DNA from 2 places in the Cobetia sp. Dlab-2-AX genome. Region 2 is predicted to be linked to the other one. Evidence: predicted binding sites of a transcription regulator. Region 2 holds the regulator's gene; the other holds the start of a gene.
What was found. The regulator LexA, encoded in region 2, represses DNA repair genes until DNA is damaged. The targets are predictions, from matches to a motif close to TACTGTNTANNTANACAGTA.

Region 1 (7,968 bases), on a different contig from region 2:
TCCTTCACCACGATGGCCGACTGCTATGTCCGCCTTTTCCCCTATGTCGATCTGGCCTCGCTGGTGCCAGCCGACCACGATTGTCGTGATTTCTCCTTCTTCTATCTGGCCGCGCCAGAGGCAAATCCCTCGCGAAACACCATCTGGACCGACATCTACGAAGACCCGGCCGGCAATGGCTGGATGACGTCGGCCGTCAGTCCCTTCTATTCCAAGCAAGGCGAGTTTCTCGGCGTCGCCGGCGTCGACATGACCCTGGACGTGATCGTCAATCAGGTGCTGGCGATGGAGCTGCCCTGGCAGGGCTTTGCGATGCTTTTCGATGCCGAGGGACGCTCACTCGCCGTCCCGCGGGCCGGTGAGCAGTTGTTGTCGCTGCTGCCGCTGGAAATTCCCGATGCCAATGACCTCCAGGAAGAGGATGTCATTCGGCCCGCCCAGTTGGACCTGAAAGGTCATGATGTCTTCAAGGGGCTCGCGCCCCGTATCCTCGAGCAGCGTCGTGGCCTGGAGAGCGTCAATGTGGCGGGGGCGCCCTACAAGGTGGCGTGGGAGCGCTTGCCGGGCAACGGCTGGATCATGTTGAGCATGGTCGAGGAGAGCGCAGTCTTCTTCCGTACCGCCGAGATCGGACGCAACTTCCAGCTGGTCGGCATGGCGCTGGTCGGTGGCCTGATCCTGTTCTATTTCGCCTTCTTCATTCTCATGAGCTGGCGCACGCATCACATCAGCCGTCGCCTTTCGGTGCCGCTGGCCGAGCTGCGTGAACGACTGCATCGCATCGGCATGGGCGCGGAGGTCGAGTCCGTGGGCAGCAGTGGCATCGTCGAGCTGGATGATGCCAACGCCACCGCCGAAGAGATGTATCAGCGGCTGCGCCAGACCCAGAAGGAATTGCAGTCCAGCGAGCGTCGCCTGCTGGATTCCCTCGAAGCAAGCGGCGATAGCCTGTGGGAAATGGACATTCCTGAACGCATCGTGCGCATCCATCCCAATCTCTGGAAGATGCTCGGCGCTTCGGGCCACGAGCCGTTGGCAATGCGCGAAATGGACTTCGATCGCTTGATTCACCCGGAGGATCTCGAGCAGGTACATGCGATCAGGCACAAGATCATCACTACCTATGGCGAAAGCTTTGAGTGCCAGTACCGGATGCGTGCGCCGCAGGAAGAGGACCTTCAGCAGATCGAGGCGATGGGAATGAACGAAGCAGGCATGGAAGTCGGGACAAGCGAGGCTGGCGGTGTGCAGAAGGGAGGTGCGCTAGAGGACGACGACAAGGAGGGTGAAGAGCGAGCGATCGGCACCCGGTGGGTACTGTTGAGCTCTCGTGGTCGTGTGGTGTCGTGGGACACTGAAGGCAATGCCCTCAAGGCGGCGGGCATGCATATCCGCATCCGTTGATGCTGACCACTCACGAAAAAGCCCCCGACTTGGCGTATATGCCGGTTCGGGGGCTTTTTCGTGACCTGCCGCTCGCACCTGCCACTCGGCGTCAGTGGCTGGCGCAACGAGGGTGTGGCCGTGTCAGGCGTGTTCGTTCAGGAATGTCTCGATATTGGCCAGACTGAGATCGAGCATGTTCTGGCGCGCCTCCTGGCTGATCCAGGCATTGTGCGGCGTGACGATCAGGTTCAAGGGCGCACTCGCCGAATGATGCTGGCTTTCCAGGGCCGAGAGCAGCGAGTGGCCTTCACGTGGCGGTTCTTCCGGCAGGCTATCCACCGCCAGGCCGCCGAGTTGTCCGGTGGCCAGTGCCTCCAGCGCTGCGTCCTCGTCGATGATGCCCCCGCGGGCGCAATTGACCAGCAGTGCACCTGACTTCATGGCGGCGAGCGCCTGCTCATCGATCAGATGCTGTGTCTCTGGGGTCAGCGGGCAGTGCAGGCTGATGGCGTCAGCCTGGGGCAGCAGGCTTTCCAGCGCGGGGCGCTCGGCGGTGGGGACGGTGCCCGGTCGGGCGGCAAAGGTCACGCGCATGCCGAACGCCTCGGCCAGCCTGCCCACCGCAGTGCCCAGCTCTCCCTTGCCGATGATGACCAGATGCTTGCCGGACAGCTGCACCACGGGGCGGCCCATCAGACAGAAAGTCGGACTGCGTTGCCACTCGCCCGCGGCGATGTCGGTCTGGTATTCCGGCAGGCGGCCTGCCAGTGCCAGCAGCAGCATCCAGGTGTGCTGCGCCACCGAATGAGTGCCGTAGGCATTGACGTTCATGACCCGAATGCCACGTGCTTCGGCGGCCGCCATGTCGATATTGTTGGTGCCGGTCGCCATTACTGCGATCAGCTTGAGGGTCGGCAGCTCATCCATGTGGTGCGCCTCGATGCGTACCTTGTTGACCAGCACGATGGAGGCACCTCTCAGTCGTGGCACCACTTCCTCGGATGCGGTGGCGTCATGACAGACCAATCCTTCCAGACGGGCCTCGAGGCGCGAGAAGTCCAGTCCGTCACCGACGGAGCCGGCATCGAGCATGACGGCCTGCGGCGCGCCGGTGGACGAGGTGGGCTCACAGTGAGAGGAAGCGGGCATGGAAGAACGAGAGGGAGACTGCGCAGTACGATCGTGATCGGACATAGGTGCCTCATGATGGCGTAGGAAAACAGACAGGAAGACATAAAGGCTGGCCCGGAAATGACGAATACGTAGCGTCTGGGCCGGTTTGTGCTTGGGTGTTGCCCCGCACGGGGCCGAGCACGCTATAATGTGCCCCTTTCGCTTTGACTTGAAAGCCGCTCAACTGGCCTTATTGTAGGCGTCTCTTGCTGATGCTTGCGAAATCTCTCATGTTGAGGCCGCAGGTGCGCTGAACGCAAGACGCGCCGCAAGGCATAACATTGTCATGGTTCACGGTGCTCAGACAGCCCCGTGACCAGTATCGTCAGGAAAGAAAACCATGCCGATCTATGAATACCACTGCAAGGCCTGTGGCCATCGGATGGACAAGTTGCAGAAGATCAGCGCTGCGCCGCTGACGGAGTGTCCGGAGTGCAAGACGGACCAGCTCGAGAAGCTGGTCTCCGCCGCCGGGTTCCGTCTGGCAGGTAGTGGCTGGTACGAGACGGATTTCAAGTCCGGCAGCAAGAAGAATCTGGCCGGTGGTAGCGACAGCACCGCCTGATACAGCTGGGATAGTGCGTCAGGCATCAGCGTGATGAGGGTCAAGGGCACCCAACAGGTACCCTTGACCCTCATCGCCAACGGCAGGCCCTCTGAGACAGATGCGCATCAGCGCGTCGATCATGAATTTGAGCAACAAGGAATCAACATGCGCAGCCACTATTGCGGCAAACTGAACGAGACCCTGATCGATCAGGATGTCACTCTGTGCGGGTGGGTGCACCGCCGTCGCGACCACGGTGGCGTCATCTTCCTCGACATGCGCGACCGTGATGGCATCGCCCAGATCGTCGTCGATCCGGACACCGTCGATGCCTTCGCCACTGCCGACAAGGCGCGCAGTGAGTTCGTACTGCGTATCAAGGGCCGTATCCGTCTGCGCCCGGAAGGCACCCAGAACCCGAACATGCCGACAGGCATGATCGAAGTGCTGGCCAAGGACGTCGAAGTGCTCAACACCGCACAGACGCCGCCGTTCCAGCTCGACGACCACAACAAGGTCGGTGAGGAAGTTCGCCTCAAGTATCGTTATGTCGACCTGCGTCGTCCCGACATGATCGAGAAGCTGCGTCTGCGCTCGCGCATCACTCACAGCGTGCGCGCCCAACTCGAAGCACTGGGCTTCCTCGACATCGAAACCCCGATCCTGACACGTGCCACCCCGGAAGGTGCACGTGACTATCTGGTGCCGAGCCGCACCTACGCCGGCAGCTTCTTCGCGCTGCCGCAGTCTCCGCAACTGTTCAAGCAGCTGCTGATGGTCGCCGGTGTCGATCGTTACTACCAGATCGCCAAATGCTTCCGTGATGAAGATCTGCGTGCTGACCGTCAGCCGGAGTTCACCCAGATCGACCTCGAAGCCAGCTTCGTCGACGAGCAGGACATCATGGGCATGACCGAGACCATGATCCGTGGCCTCTACAAGGAAGTGCTCGATGTCGAGCTGGGTGACTTCCCGACCATGCCGTATTCCGAGGCCATCAGCCGCTTCGGTTCCGACAAGCCGGACCTGCGTATCCCGCTGGAACTGGTCGATGTCGATGACCTGATGAGCGGCGTGGACTTCAAGGTCTTCTCCGGACCGGCCAAGGACGACAAGGGCCGTGTCGCCGCGCTGCGTGTGCCGGGCGGTGCCAGCCTGTCACGCAAGGAAATCGACGCCTACACCAAGTTCGTCGGCATCTACGGTGCCAAGGGCCTGGCATGGATCAAGGTCAACGAACGTGCCAAGGGCATCGAGGGGCTGCAGTCGCCGATCGTCAAGTTCATGGAAGACGTCGTGGATGAAGTGCTGGACCGCTGTGGCGCCGTCGATGGCGACATCGTGTTCTTCGGTGCTGACAAGGCCGACATCGTGGCCGAGGCCATCGGTGCGCTGCGCGTCAAGCTGGGCGAAGACCTCAACCTCTACACCCGCGAGTGGGCACCGCTGTGGGTCGTCGACTTCCCGATGTTCGAGGCCGATGCCAATGGCCGTCTGAGCGCGCTGCACCACCCGTTCACCGCGCCGTCCTGCACGCCGGAAGAGCTCAAGGCCAACCCGGAAGCGGCACTGTCTCGCGCCTACGACATGGTCATCAACGGTACCGAGCTGGGTGGCGGCTCCATCCGTATCCACGATCAGGCCATGCAGCGTACCGTGTTTGAAGTGCTGGGTATCGGTGAAGAAGAAGCGGAAGAGAAGTTCGGCTTCCTGCTCGACGCCCTGAAGTTCGGCGCGCCGCCCCACGGTGGTCTGGCCTTCGGTCTCGACCGCCTGGTGATGCTGATGACCGGCGCCAAGACCATTCGTGAAGTGATTGCCTTCCCGAAAACCCAGAGCGCCGGCTGCATGATGACCGACGCCCCGGGCGTAGTCAGCAGCGAGCAGCTCAAGGAGCTGAACATCCGTCTGCGTCAGAAGGTCAAGGTCGAGGACGAAAGCGGCCAGGCCTGATTCAGCGGCGCATGACCGAGAGAGTGACTGGTGGGGCCGTCTGGACTGATTCGATCAGACAAGGGCGGTTCCGCGGTGCGGGTTTGCCCCTTTGGCTTGGTAGGCAAAGGGGCGAGCAAGCCTGACAAGGCGGTGCGAGACTGTTTGCTGGCGTTCACGTCAGGCAATGACAGTGTCGCACCGCCTTTTTTGTGGCATGGTGGCTGGTTATATACACAGTAAGAGCGATGGCGTGATGACGACAGCGAAGACGCAAGGTGTGAGAGACGAGGCGGCAGCATGATCATTCTTGGCATCGATCCGGGCTCACGTCTGACCGGGTATGGGGTACTGGATGTCTCTGTGGCTCAGCCTCGCTATGTGGACAGTGGCTGCATTCGCATGTCACAGGTCAGCCTGGATCAGCGCCTGGCGCAGATCTATGCCGGCATCAGCGAGGTGATCACCCTGCATCGTCCCGCGGAATTCGCCATCGAGCAGGTCTTCATGTCCAAGAACGCCGATTCAGCGCTCAAGCTGGGTCAGGCGCGCGGGGCTGCCATCGTGTGTGCGGCCAATCACGGCTTGCCGGTATTCGAATATGGGCCGCGGCAGATCAAGCAGGCCGTGACCGGTACCGGTGCCGCCGAGAAGTCTCAGGTGCAGCATATGGTCACGCATACGCTCAAGCTCTCCGCCACGCCACAGGCCGATGCCGCCGATGCGCTGGCCATCGCCTTGACGCATTGCTTCGCGCGTCGACGCCTGACGCCCGGCAATGACCAGCTGGAAGCCTTGGGATTGGGGAATACCAGTCGACGCAAGGGAACCCGCGTGCGGCGTAGCAGCAGTTGGCGAGACTTCGAGCCCGACGCCTGACATGCCGCTGAGCGACAAATGCGGTATTGTGCTCAATTAATAGCGATTTTTCAGTCACTTGTAGAGTGTCTGCCAAGCCTGGCAGCAGCCGATTGCGTGATGCGCCAAGCCGCGTGGCATCAGGCTTCGTGCCATCACCCCAGGTATGACTGTCAGAAAGATGCGACAAATTCGTCGTGACACTGGGACATGCCGCCTGCGCTTCATCTTTGGTAGGCTTGCCCGCATTGTAACAATCCGTGCAGAGAATCGGGTCTGCGAGCAGCACGATCCCACCGAACACGTTCTCTGCCGAGCAAGGACAGCCGCAACATGATTGGACGCCTGACCGGGACATTGCTGGAAAAACAACCGCCGCAGCTGGTGCTTGACGTACAGGGTGTCGGTTATGAACTGGAAGCTTCGATGAACACCCTGTTGGGCTTGCCGGCCGTGGGTGAACATTGCCAGCTTTACACCCACCTGGTGGTGCGCGAAGACGCGCAGTTGCTGTATGGCTTCGGCAAGGAGCCCGAGCGTCGTCTGTTCCGTGAATTGATCAAGATCTCCGGTGTCGGTCCGCGACTGGCGCTGGCGATTCTGTCAGGAATGGAGCAGTCCGATTTCATTCGTTGTGTTCACGACGAAGATAGCCGAGCGCTGACACGACTGCCGGGCGTCGGCAAGAAGACGGCGGATCGACTGATCATCGAGATGCGCGATCGCCTCAAGCATTGGACGCTGCCGGCGGATGATGGGCTGGATGAAATGGCGCGTGCCTCCCAGCCGCAACCGCCGGTCACCCATCCTCTGGCGGATGCCGAAGCCGCGCTGGTGTCTCTGGGCTACAAGCCTGTCGAGGCGGCCAAGATGCTCTCCGGGCTCGAGACCGGCGCCTCCACGGAAGCGCTCATCAAGGCGGCACTGGCGCGCAAGATGGCCAGCTGAGGCCCCGCCGGAGCAGCAAACATGCGCCCTATAGTTTCCGTGAAGGAAACGGCGCATTGTGATTGGATTTATTGACTAGGGATTGGCAGGTTACTGGGGTAGAAAGTGCGCGCTTGAACGCAGATGCGCTAGATCGTTGCACCGCCCTGGCCAACCTTGCCACCTGCCACTGACGCATGCTCATGGCCCATGATCCGCGTCATGTGCGTGACCTGCGTCATCAGGAGTTGAGCAAGCATCATGATGGAGTCGGACCGACTGATCTCCGCGGCGACGCATGATCCGGAAGAGCGGATCGATCGCGCCAACCGGCCACGCACGCTGAGTGACTACATCGGACAGCCCATCGTCCGCGAGCAGATGGAAATCTTCATCAGTGCCGCACGAGGACGAGGCGACAGTCTGGATCACACCCTGGTCTTCGGCCCACCCGGTCTCGGCAAGACGACGCTGGCGCACATCATCGCCAGCGAGATGAGTGTCGATATCAAGTCGACCTCCGGGCCGGTGCTGGAACGGGCAGGGGATCTGGCAGCGATGCTGACCAACCTGCAGGAAGGCGATGTCCTGTTCATCGACGAGATTCACCGCCTGTCACCGGCCGTCGAGGAAGTGCTCTATCCGGCGATGGAAGATTATCAGCTCGACATCATGATCGGTGAAGGGCCCGCGGCCCGCTCGATCAAGCTTGAACTGCCACGATTTACCCTCGTGGGCGCGACGACGCGCGCGGGGCTGCTGACGGCGCCACTGCGCGATCGCTTCGGCATCGTTCAACGCCTCGAGTTCTACGATATCGAGTCACTCACCGACATCGTGGCGCGCAGTGCCAGGCTTTCCGGCATGGAAGTCGAGATGGAAGGGGCGCTGGAGATTGCGCGTCGCTCCCGCGGCACGCCGCGTATCGCCAATCGCCTGCTGCGCCGGGTGCGTGACTTCGCCGAAGTGCGCTCGGATGGCCGCTTGACGCTGGAAGTGGCCGACAAGGCGCTCAACATGCTCAACGTCGACAGTCACGGCCTGGATCATATGGACCGTCGACTGCTGTTGGCGATGATCGAGAAGTTCGATGGCGGGCCGGTCGGGGTCGATTCACTGGCGGCAGCCATCGGGGAAGAGCGCGA
Region 2 (7,968 bases):
GTCGGCTCCTCTTCGCCGACGCCCGCGGCATGGCTGATCACCAGACACAGGCTGGCGTATTCCATCTCGAGCTCGCGCGCCAGCACGGCCTCGGGCATTCCCGTCATGCCGACCAGCGTATTGCCATCACGCGCCATCAGGCGGATCTCGGCGGCCGTCTCCAGCCGCGGCCCCTGCACCACGCCCAGCACCCCGCCAGCCGTGAGAGGCAGCCCCGCATCGGCCGCCGCCGCATGCAACTCCTCACGCCAGACCCGATGATACGGCCAGGCGAACGACACATGCTGGAACGGCTTGAAACGCCCATCGAAGAACGAACCCTCGCGGCCGGTGGTGTAATCGATCAGCTGGTCCGGCACCACCAGCGTGCCCGGGGCCAGCGTCGGGTCGATGCCGGACACGCAGTTGACTCCCACCACATGGGTCGCGCCCGCCTGCTTGAGCGCCCACAGATTGGCGCGATAGTTGATGCGATGCGGCGGCACCTTGTGCGGTTGACCATGACGGGCCAGAAACAGCAGCGACTGCCCATTCAGTCGCCCCTCCACGACGCCACAGGAGGCCGCCCCCAGGGGCGTTTCCTGCCCGCCGCGCCTGAGCACTTCCATGCCTGACCAACTGCCGAACCCCGTGCCACCGATCACCGCCAGCATCGCCCGCCTCCTTGCCACCCATGTGCAGGAACCTCCCGGGACCGGACACCCCAGCCCTCAGCGAACGCTACTCCGAGCCAACCGACGACGGCAAGAAAAATCGTCACGCTCTGCGTCAGGAGAACAGAAAAGGCCCCGGAAACGACACCACCCGCCGCGGTTGCCCGGGCGGGTGGTGAATGGCGACCATATCGAGCGATGGCGGCTGCCATCCGCAGATCTTAAAGCCCCTTGGGCGCGAAGATGCCCGGCGCGTTACGCCAGTAGCCCTTGTAGTCCATGCCGAAGCCGAACAGGAAGCGGTCTTCGACGTCGAGACCACAGAAATCGGCCTTGAAGCCCGGATAGGCCTTGCGATCGTGCTTCTTGTCGACCAGCACACAGCTGGACACGCTGCGCGCACCGGCTTCACGACAGTACTCGAGGATCGCGGCCAGGGTGCCACCCTCATCGAGAATGTCATCGACGATCACCACGTCGCGACCGGCCATCGGCAGCTCCGGATTGACGCGCCAGAACAGCTCGCCGCCGCGCATCGCGCCACGGTAGCGAGTGGCGTGCAGATAATCGACTTCCAGCGGGAAGTCGAGGCGGGTCAACAGCTGGCCGGCGGTGATCAGGCCGCCGTTCATCACGCAATAGAAGATCGGCATGCGATCGCCGAGGCGTTCCGTCAGCTCAACGGCCATGCGGTCGAGTGCCACTTCAAGGTCAGCTTGCGGGATCAGGCAATCGGCATTGTCCATCACCTCACGCATTTCGTCATGCAGGGCGGTGAGAGTCTCAGGCGTCGGAGTCAGCATCGGGAGTTTCCTGGGTGTCACTGGCCTCATCTCCACGCCGGACGGGCGCAGAGGAGGATGTAGCAGCGGCGGTTGAATCAGAACGGCGGCGGGACCCGCGCGTCTGCGTGTCTGATGACGCCGCGGCATGCTCTGCCTCGGCGTCGTGTTCATGGTTGTGCCCTTCGAAGGACAGCACATCGGCAAAATGCAGACGCTGACCAGGCAGCGCCACCTGGGCATCATGCTCACGAATGATGTCGTGCACCTTGAGCAGGACATCCTGCTTGATCGCGTGGTACTTCACCCAGTCGGTGGTGCGCGTGAAGACATAGACGAAGAAGTTCAGCGAGTGCTCACCGTAGGTGGTGAAGTTCACGATCTGGGTGCGCGTCTGGTCGATCTCGTCATGGCCTTCCAGCATCTCGCGTACCGCGGCAACGATGGGGCCGACCTGGGCGGCATCCTCATAGCGCAGCCCCACGGTCTCGAAGATGCGGCGATTGTACATGCGTGACGGATTCTCCACCGAGATGCTGGTGAAGATGGCGTTCGGCACGTAGAGGGGCCGCATGTCGAAGGTGCGGATGCGCGTCAGTCGCCAACCGATATCCTCGACGGTGCCCTCGATCTCGCGGTCCGGTGAGCGGATCCAGTCGCCGACCTTGAAGGGCCGGTCGAGATGGATCATCAGGGCACCGAAGAAGTTGGCCAGCAGATCCCGCGCCGCAAAGCCGACCGCGATACCGCCGACACCCCCGAAGGCCAGCACCCCGGACAGCGAGACGCCGAGATTCTGCAGGATGGCCAGCCCCACCAGCACGACCACGACCGCACGCAGCAACTTGCTGATCGCCGAGGCCGTGGTGGCATCCATCGCACTGACATTGGTGCCGGGCGGCGGCATGGTGCGCAGCGCCTCGAAGCGCTTGACCATGCGAATCAACGCCCAGGCCAGCGCCAGCAGGGTCACGATCTGGCGCGCCGTGCCGAGGTATTTCTCGGCCCCGCCAAGGCTGAACTGGCCGGCGATGATGCCGAGCGCCAGCAACACCCCCATGCTGTAGAGCCAGAATGACACGGGATGACGCAGACCATGCACCAGGGCGTCATCCCACAGGTTGCGGCTCTTCTCGGCATGCGTCGCCAGGCGGGTGAGCACCACTCGCTCGATGAGATGCAGCAACAGCACCGCCACCAGCAGCAGAGCGAGATTGATGCCCCACAGCGGCAGGCCAAAGGTCTGCTCGACCCATTGGCGCAGCGGCTCGACCCATTGATTGATCATCTCTTCGGCAGGCGCTGCCAGCTTGTCGGCAGCAGCCTCGGTGGCGGATTGCTCAGCCATGGGAATTCCTTGCCAGTCTTCGACTCGAAAAAGGCACCGCGTGCCTGATTATTACGCGCTACCGGACTCAGAGGCCGACCGTGCATCAGACGCGTCAGACGCCTCGGCGGTACCAGGCATGCCCGAAGGCATGGCGACCTGCTGTGATGCCTGACTGGCCGCCATCGATTCGAGCCTCGCGTGAGTGCGCCGCCAGCGTGCCAACCCCACCAGACCATCAAGCGTCGGGCGAGCCCGCGCATAGCGCAGACGCGCCTGGCGCTTGCCACGGTGGCGCTGCTCATCGTCATCGAGGCTGTCGAGCACTTCGCGCGCGGCGGCAGGGTCATTGCAGACCAGCGCCATGTCGCAGCCGGCGTCCAGCGCCAGGCGCGCACGCTCTGCCGGGCTGCCTTCCGCGACGGCCGCCGCCATGCCGAGATCATCGGAGAAGATGGCGCCCTTGAAGCCGAACTCTTCGCGCAGCAGGCCCAACCAGCTGGGCGAAAAGCCCGCGGGACGTGCATCGAAATCCGGATAGATCACATGCGCCGGCATCACGCCGCCCAGGCGCTCGGCGAGGGCCGCGAAGGGCTTGAGATCATGCTCGCGCAGCTCGCGGAACGGACGCGGATCGACCACGCGCTCCAGATGGGTATCGGCCGAGATGCCACCATGCCCCGGGTAGTGCTTGCCGACGGCGGACATGCCCGCCTCCTGCAGCCCGTCGATGAAGGCGCCGCCCACCGCGATGACGTCTTCCGGCGTGGCGCCGAAGCTGCGATCGCCAATGATGGTCGAGCCCGCCACATCGATATCCAGTACCGGCGCAAAGGTGATATCACAGCCGATGGCTGCCATTTCCATGCCCAGCAGCCAGCCGGCATCGCGTGCCAGCCCCAGGCCTGCGGCCTGGGCGTCTTCGCCGCAGCCATCACAGTCACGCCCGAGACAGCACTGTGCCAGGCTGCGCATCGACGGCAGGCGTGTCACGCCCTCACGCAGACGCTGGACGCGCCCGCCTTCCTGATCGATGGCGATCAGCAGGTGGGGATTGACGCTGCGAATCTCGCGGCTCAGCTCCAGCACCTGCTCGGGAGAAGCACAGTTGCGCGCAAACAGGATGACGCCCCCGACGGCAGGACGTGCCAGCAGTTCACGTTCGTCGCGGGCGAGAGTCAGCCCCGCAACATCGACCATTACGGAGCCCAGTGGCTGTGTCATGTCATCCTTCCTGTCCATGGCCTGCGGCAGTGATATCCCATGCAGAGAGATCACGGCCGCCAGGACTTCATGTCTTTTACGGGGCTCGGCAGCCTGGAAGAAACGCGATGAATCAGGCTGCCAGCGCGAGGAAAGGCGCAATTCTAGCCGACTGAACCCCTATCGAACAGTCGCGGCCAGCTGCGCCCCGGCAAGGGGCTGTCACGCAGGTTCCGGTGACAGCTCATGGAGGGTATCAGACTCGGGCACCAGCGCCTTCAGGGATGCAGCAGCACCGGAGTGCCAGGCACAGCCTCGGCAAAGAGTCGCAGCAGGTCATCATCGCGCAAGCGAATGCAGCCATGGGACGCCGCTATCCCCATAGGCTCCGTGCTGGGCGTGCCATGAAAATAGATATAACGGCGCAGGCTATCGACCCGCTCACCGCGAGCATTGCGACCGCGGTTGATGCCCGGCTCGCGGCCACTGAGCCATAGAATGCGCGTCAGGATCCAGTCACGCTCTGGATGCTCCAAGGCAAGCTCGGGGGTAAATACCTCGCCCGTGAAGCGCCGTCCACGATAGACGGCGCCACGCGGGTTGCCTGCCCCGATGGCGGCACGAATCACATGCCAGCCACTTGGCGTGCAACCGCTGCCATCGAGCTCGCCGATACCGTTGAGGCCGCTGGAGATCGCGCAGGCGTACACCAGCGCGTCAGGGGCAGCCACGGAGGGCGGCGCATCACGACTGCCACTCGGCGCGTCATTGCGAATCTCAAGGCTCTGGCGCGCGAGATCCACCGCTACCCAGCAGGCCATCAGCTGGCCGCCTGGGTGACCGCCTCACCATCCCCGAGTGAGGCCGGCAACGGCGCTGCCATCGCCGCGACCACCACCGGACGCATGTGCTGGATCAGCTCACGCACCGTGGTGTGATGGCCGTACTCGGCCTCCTCGATATCCCGCAGTGCATCCAGGCCCGAGAAGGTGAAGATCACGCTACCGAGCATGAAGTGCAGGCGCCAGAAGCGCTCGTTGTCCGGCAGATCAGGCGTCGCCAGCTTCAAAAGCTCGGCGAAGCGGCTGAAGACCGTGCCGTAATGCTCGCGGATATAGCGCCGCATGTGGCCCTGACCCTGGGTGTAGGCAAGCCCGAGCAGGCGCATGAAGGTGCGCAGGCTGTTGCGCTCGGCCGGCACCTCCAGCACGGTACGCGCCATCACCTCCAGCAGGACCTCCAGCGGCACCTGACGCCCGGCGTATTGCTGCTCGACGCTGTCGAGTGCCGCGTGGAAACGCTCGCTGAACGGATCGAGATAGCGCGCGAAGACCGCCTGGATCAGCGATTTCTTGGAGCCGAAGTGGTAGTTCACCGCCGCCAGATTGACCTTGGCCTTGCTGGTGATGTTGCGCAGTGAGGTCTCGGCGAAACCACGCTCGGCGAACAGCACCTCGGCAGTATCGAGGATGCGGGTAACGGTATCGGTCTGGGCCATGGGCGGAACCCTTGTCAGGTAGAAGAGGACTGGAGTCGTAGGTCACGGCGCAAGCGCCGCGCGGCGACTCTCTCATGAGGTGATGCAGGTTCACCGGAAGGCCACGTACGATATCGGCTCGTTTGATCACGACACACGTGAGTACGACACAAGTGAGTACGACACATCCGAACACTGCCATCGGCGAACATTCGTTTGAAACACTTTGATTCTAGCGCGCCATGCCATGACTGACAATTCTCTCGCGTTTCAAACACCAGAGGTTTAGCTGAGCCTGATATTCCTTCAATGCAGACCGTGCCGATTCAAGGACTCGTCGTGCTCGGTGACAGCCCCCCGCAGGGCCACACCGGATTGCCCTCGCGACAGCTTGCCTTGGATATCAACAAGCCAAGTCGGCAGACGGCGATATCTCGACGACTACCTGCCCTTTGAGACCTCCACACAAGCCAGGATGCCTTGCATGACTGCCATGACTGGATACAATGACAGTTGTATGGATGCACACCCCGTGCCGTCAGCTCAAGATGCCGCCCAGGCCAAAGGCAATGCCATGACCCAGCCGCTTACTCCGCGCCAGCAGGATGTCTTCGACTTCATCATCAAGACCATCAAGTCCTCTGGCTACCCGCCGACGCGGGCCGAAATCGCCCAGGCGCTGGGCTTCCGCTCGCCGAATGCCGCCGAGGAACATCTGCGCGCCCTCAAGCGCAAGGGCGCCATCGAGATGGTGCCGGGCACCTCACGCGGCATTCGCGTGCCGTCGCTGGCTGACGTCGACGACAGCGCCAACGATGGTCTGCCGGTGATCGGGGAAGTGGCCGCCGGCAGTCCGATTCTTGCCAGCGAGCATATCGACCGTCACTGCCCGCTGCCGAGCGACTACTTCTCGCCGGCTGCCGACTACCTGCTGCGTGTGCGCGGCGTGTCGATGAAGGACGTGGGAATTCTGGAAGGCGACCTGCTGGCCGTGCACCGCACCACCAGCGTGCGTGACGGGCAGATCGTGGTGGCACGCCTGGGAGATGAAGTCACCGTCAAGCGCTTCCGTCGTGACGGGCACTACGTATGGCTGGAAGCCGAAAACGAGGACTTCTCGCCGATCAAGGTCGACCTGCGCACGGACAGCCTGGAGATCGAGGGTCTCGGGGTAGGCGTCATCCGCGATGGTGGCCTGCACTGAGGCCTTGACCAGCTGCGCCTTGAGCAACAGAACCTTGCCCAGCAGCACTTTTTCATCAGGGCTTTTCTCGCAGAGCTTTTCTCGCAGAGCCCTGAGCAACGGAAAAGCCGCACGCATTGCACAAAAAACCCGCCTCGAGGCGGGTTTTTTGTGCGCGAAGCGCGAACGATGCATCAGTGCACGATGCCTTCCGACTGCTCGTCCTCGTCTTCTTCGCCATCCCAGAGGCGAGTCCGGGTGATGGCGTGGTCGATCATCTCACGCGCGACCTCGAAACGATTGTCACGCAGCAGATCAGCGGCCTCGTCCGAAATGCGAATGCTGAGCAGCGGCTCACCTTCGCTTTCCGCGGCGCGCAGAATCACTTCACCATCTTCCATTTGCACAATTTCAAGTACGGCGGGATCGGACACGTCATTCCTCCTGCACGGCATCTCGCGAGATACCGGCGTCGTTGTAATCGTCAGCGCGACGGCTGGCAAGCCCGTCACCGCGTTGCCATCAGCGACGCAGAAAAAAGTACGACCACAGCCAGAGCCATGGTCGTACCGGAGAATGCAGGGCTTGCCACAATGCAATCAGTCTAGCACCCGTGAAGGCGAAACGTCACCCGATTGCCATGCGCCAGTCACCACCAGCGTGCAGCACCAGATCAACGCCTTGACCTACCACTCGACACTCGACTCGCGCAGCTGCGGCAGCAGCGCCTTGAATGCCGTGATGGCGGCGCTGAGACGCTCGGCCAGCGAGGCGCTCGAGGCTGCCGCGATGATCAGACCATCACCCCGCGAACGCGATTCCTCGCGGCGAGCGACGCCACCCTCTTCATGCAGACGGGTCACATCCGCGATCAGCTCAGACAACCAGCTGTCAGGACGCTCAAGCAGGCTGCGCAGCTGCTCGACCTCGGCGATGGGCGTCGGCGGTGTGGCCAGGCGCTCGCGCCAGCTACCCTCTGGCCAGCGCGCCGTCACGGCACACTCTTCCAGCAATGACGCCAACGCCAACTCCAGCAGGGCGAGCGCGCCCTCTTCACCGGCCATGCGACGCGCCACGGCATGCTCATCGTCGCCAGAAGCTGCTGACTGGGCCAGCAGCAACTCGGCCTGATACAGCAGCTGATTGGTGCGGGCACGCTGGCTCATCAGCTCTTGGCTCCCTTGCGCTTGTCCTCGACGACCCAGCGGCCGTTGTCGTAGGTCGCCTTCCAGCCGGTCGCCTTGCCTTCCTCATCGGTCATGACGTACTGAGCCTTGACCTTGCGCGAGAAGCGAATCTGTGCCGGACGTCCATCCGGGTCCTGATCCGGGGCCTCGAGAATG

Region 1: a site for LexA is predicted at 5,261-5,280, ahead of ruvC (crossover junction endodeoxyribonuclease RuvC). Genes of this name have one in related genera too.

What each region holds. Positions count from the first base shown of each region.
Region 1 is NZ_JAMXRV010000006.1:66,784-74,751, forward strand. Features, by position in the region: gene NH396_RS11370 (hypothetical protein) at 1-1,404, shown strand, start outside; gene NH396_RS11375 (D-2-hydroxyacid dehydrogenase) at 1,528-2,580, opposite strand; gene NH396_RS11380 (zinc ribbon domain-containing protein) at 2,900-3,124, shown strand; gene aspS (aspartate--tRNA ligase) at 3,272-5,059, shown strand; gene ruvC (crossover junction endodeoxyribonuclease RuvC) at 5,339-5,917, shown strand; gene ruvA (Holliday junction branch migration protein RuvA) at 6,230-6,844, shown strand; gene ruvB (Holliday junction branch migration DNA helicase RuvB) at 7,085-7,968, shown strand, end outside.
Region 2 is NZ_JAMXRV010000003.1:290,704-298,671, reverse strand. Features, by position in the region: gene NH396_RS06985 (S-methyl-5'-thioinosine phosphorylase) at 1-653, opposite strand, end outside; gene NH396_RS06980 (hypoxanthine-guanine phosphoribosyltransferase) at 875-1,456, opposite strand; gene NH396_RS06975 (mechanosensitive ion channel family protein) at 1,437-2,783, opposite strand; gene nagZ (beta-N-acetylhexosaminidase) at 2,835-3,986, opposite strand; gene NH396_RS06965 (L,D-transpeptidase) at 4,244-4,786, opposite strand; gene NH396_RS06960 (TetR/AcrR family transcriptional regulator) at 4,786-5,463, opposite strand; gene lexA (transcriptional repressor LexA) at 6,017-6,646, shown strand; gene NH396_RS06950 (hypothetical protein) at 6,820-7,059, opposite strand; gene NH396_RS06945 (DUF6586 family protein) at 7,312-7,791, opposite strand; gene topA (type I DNA topoisomerase) at 7,791-7,968, opposite strand, start outside.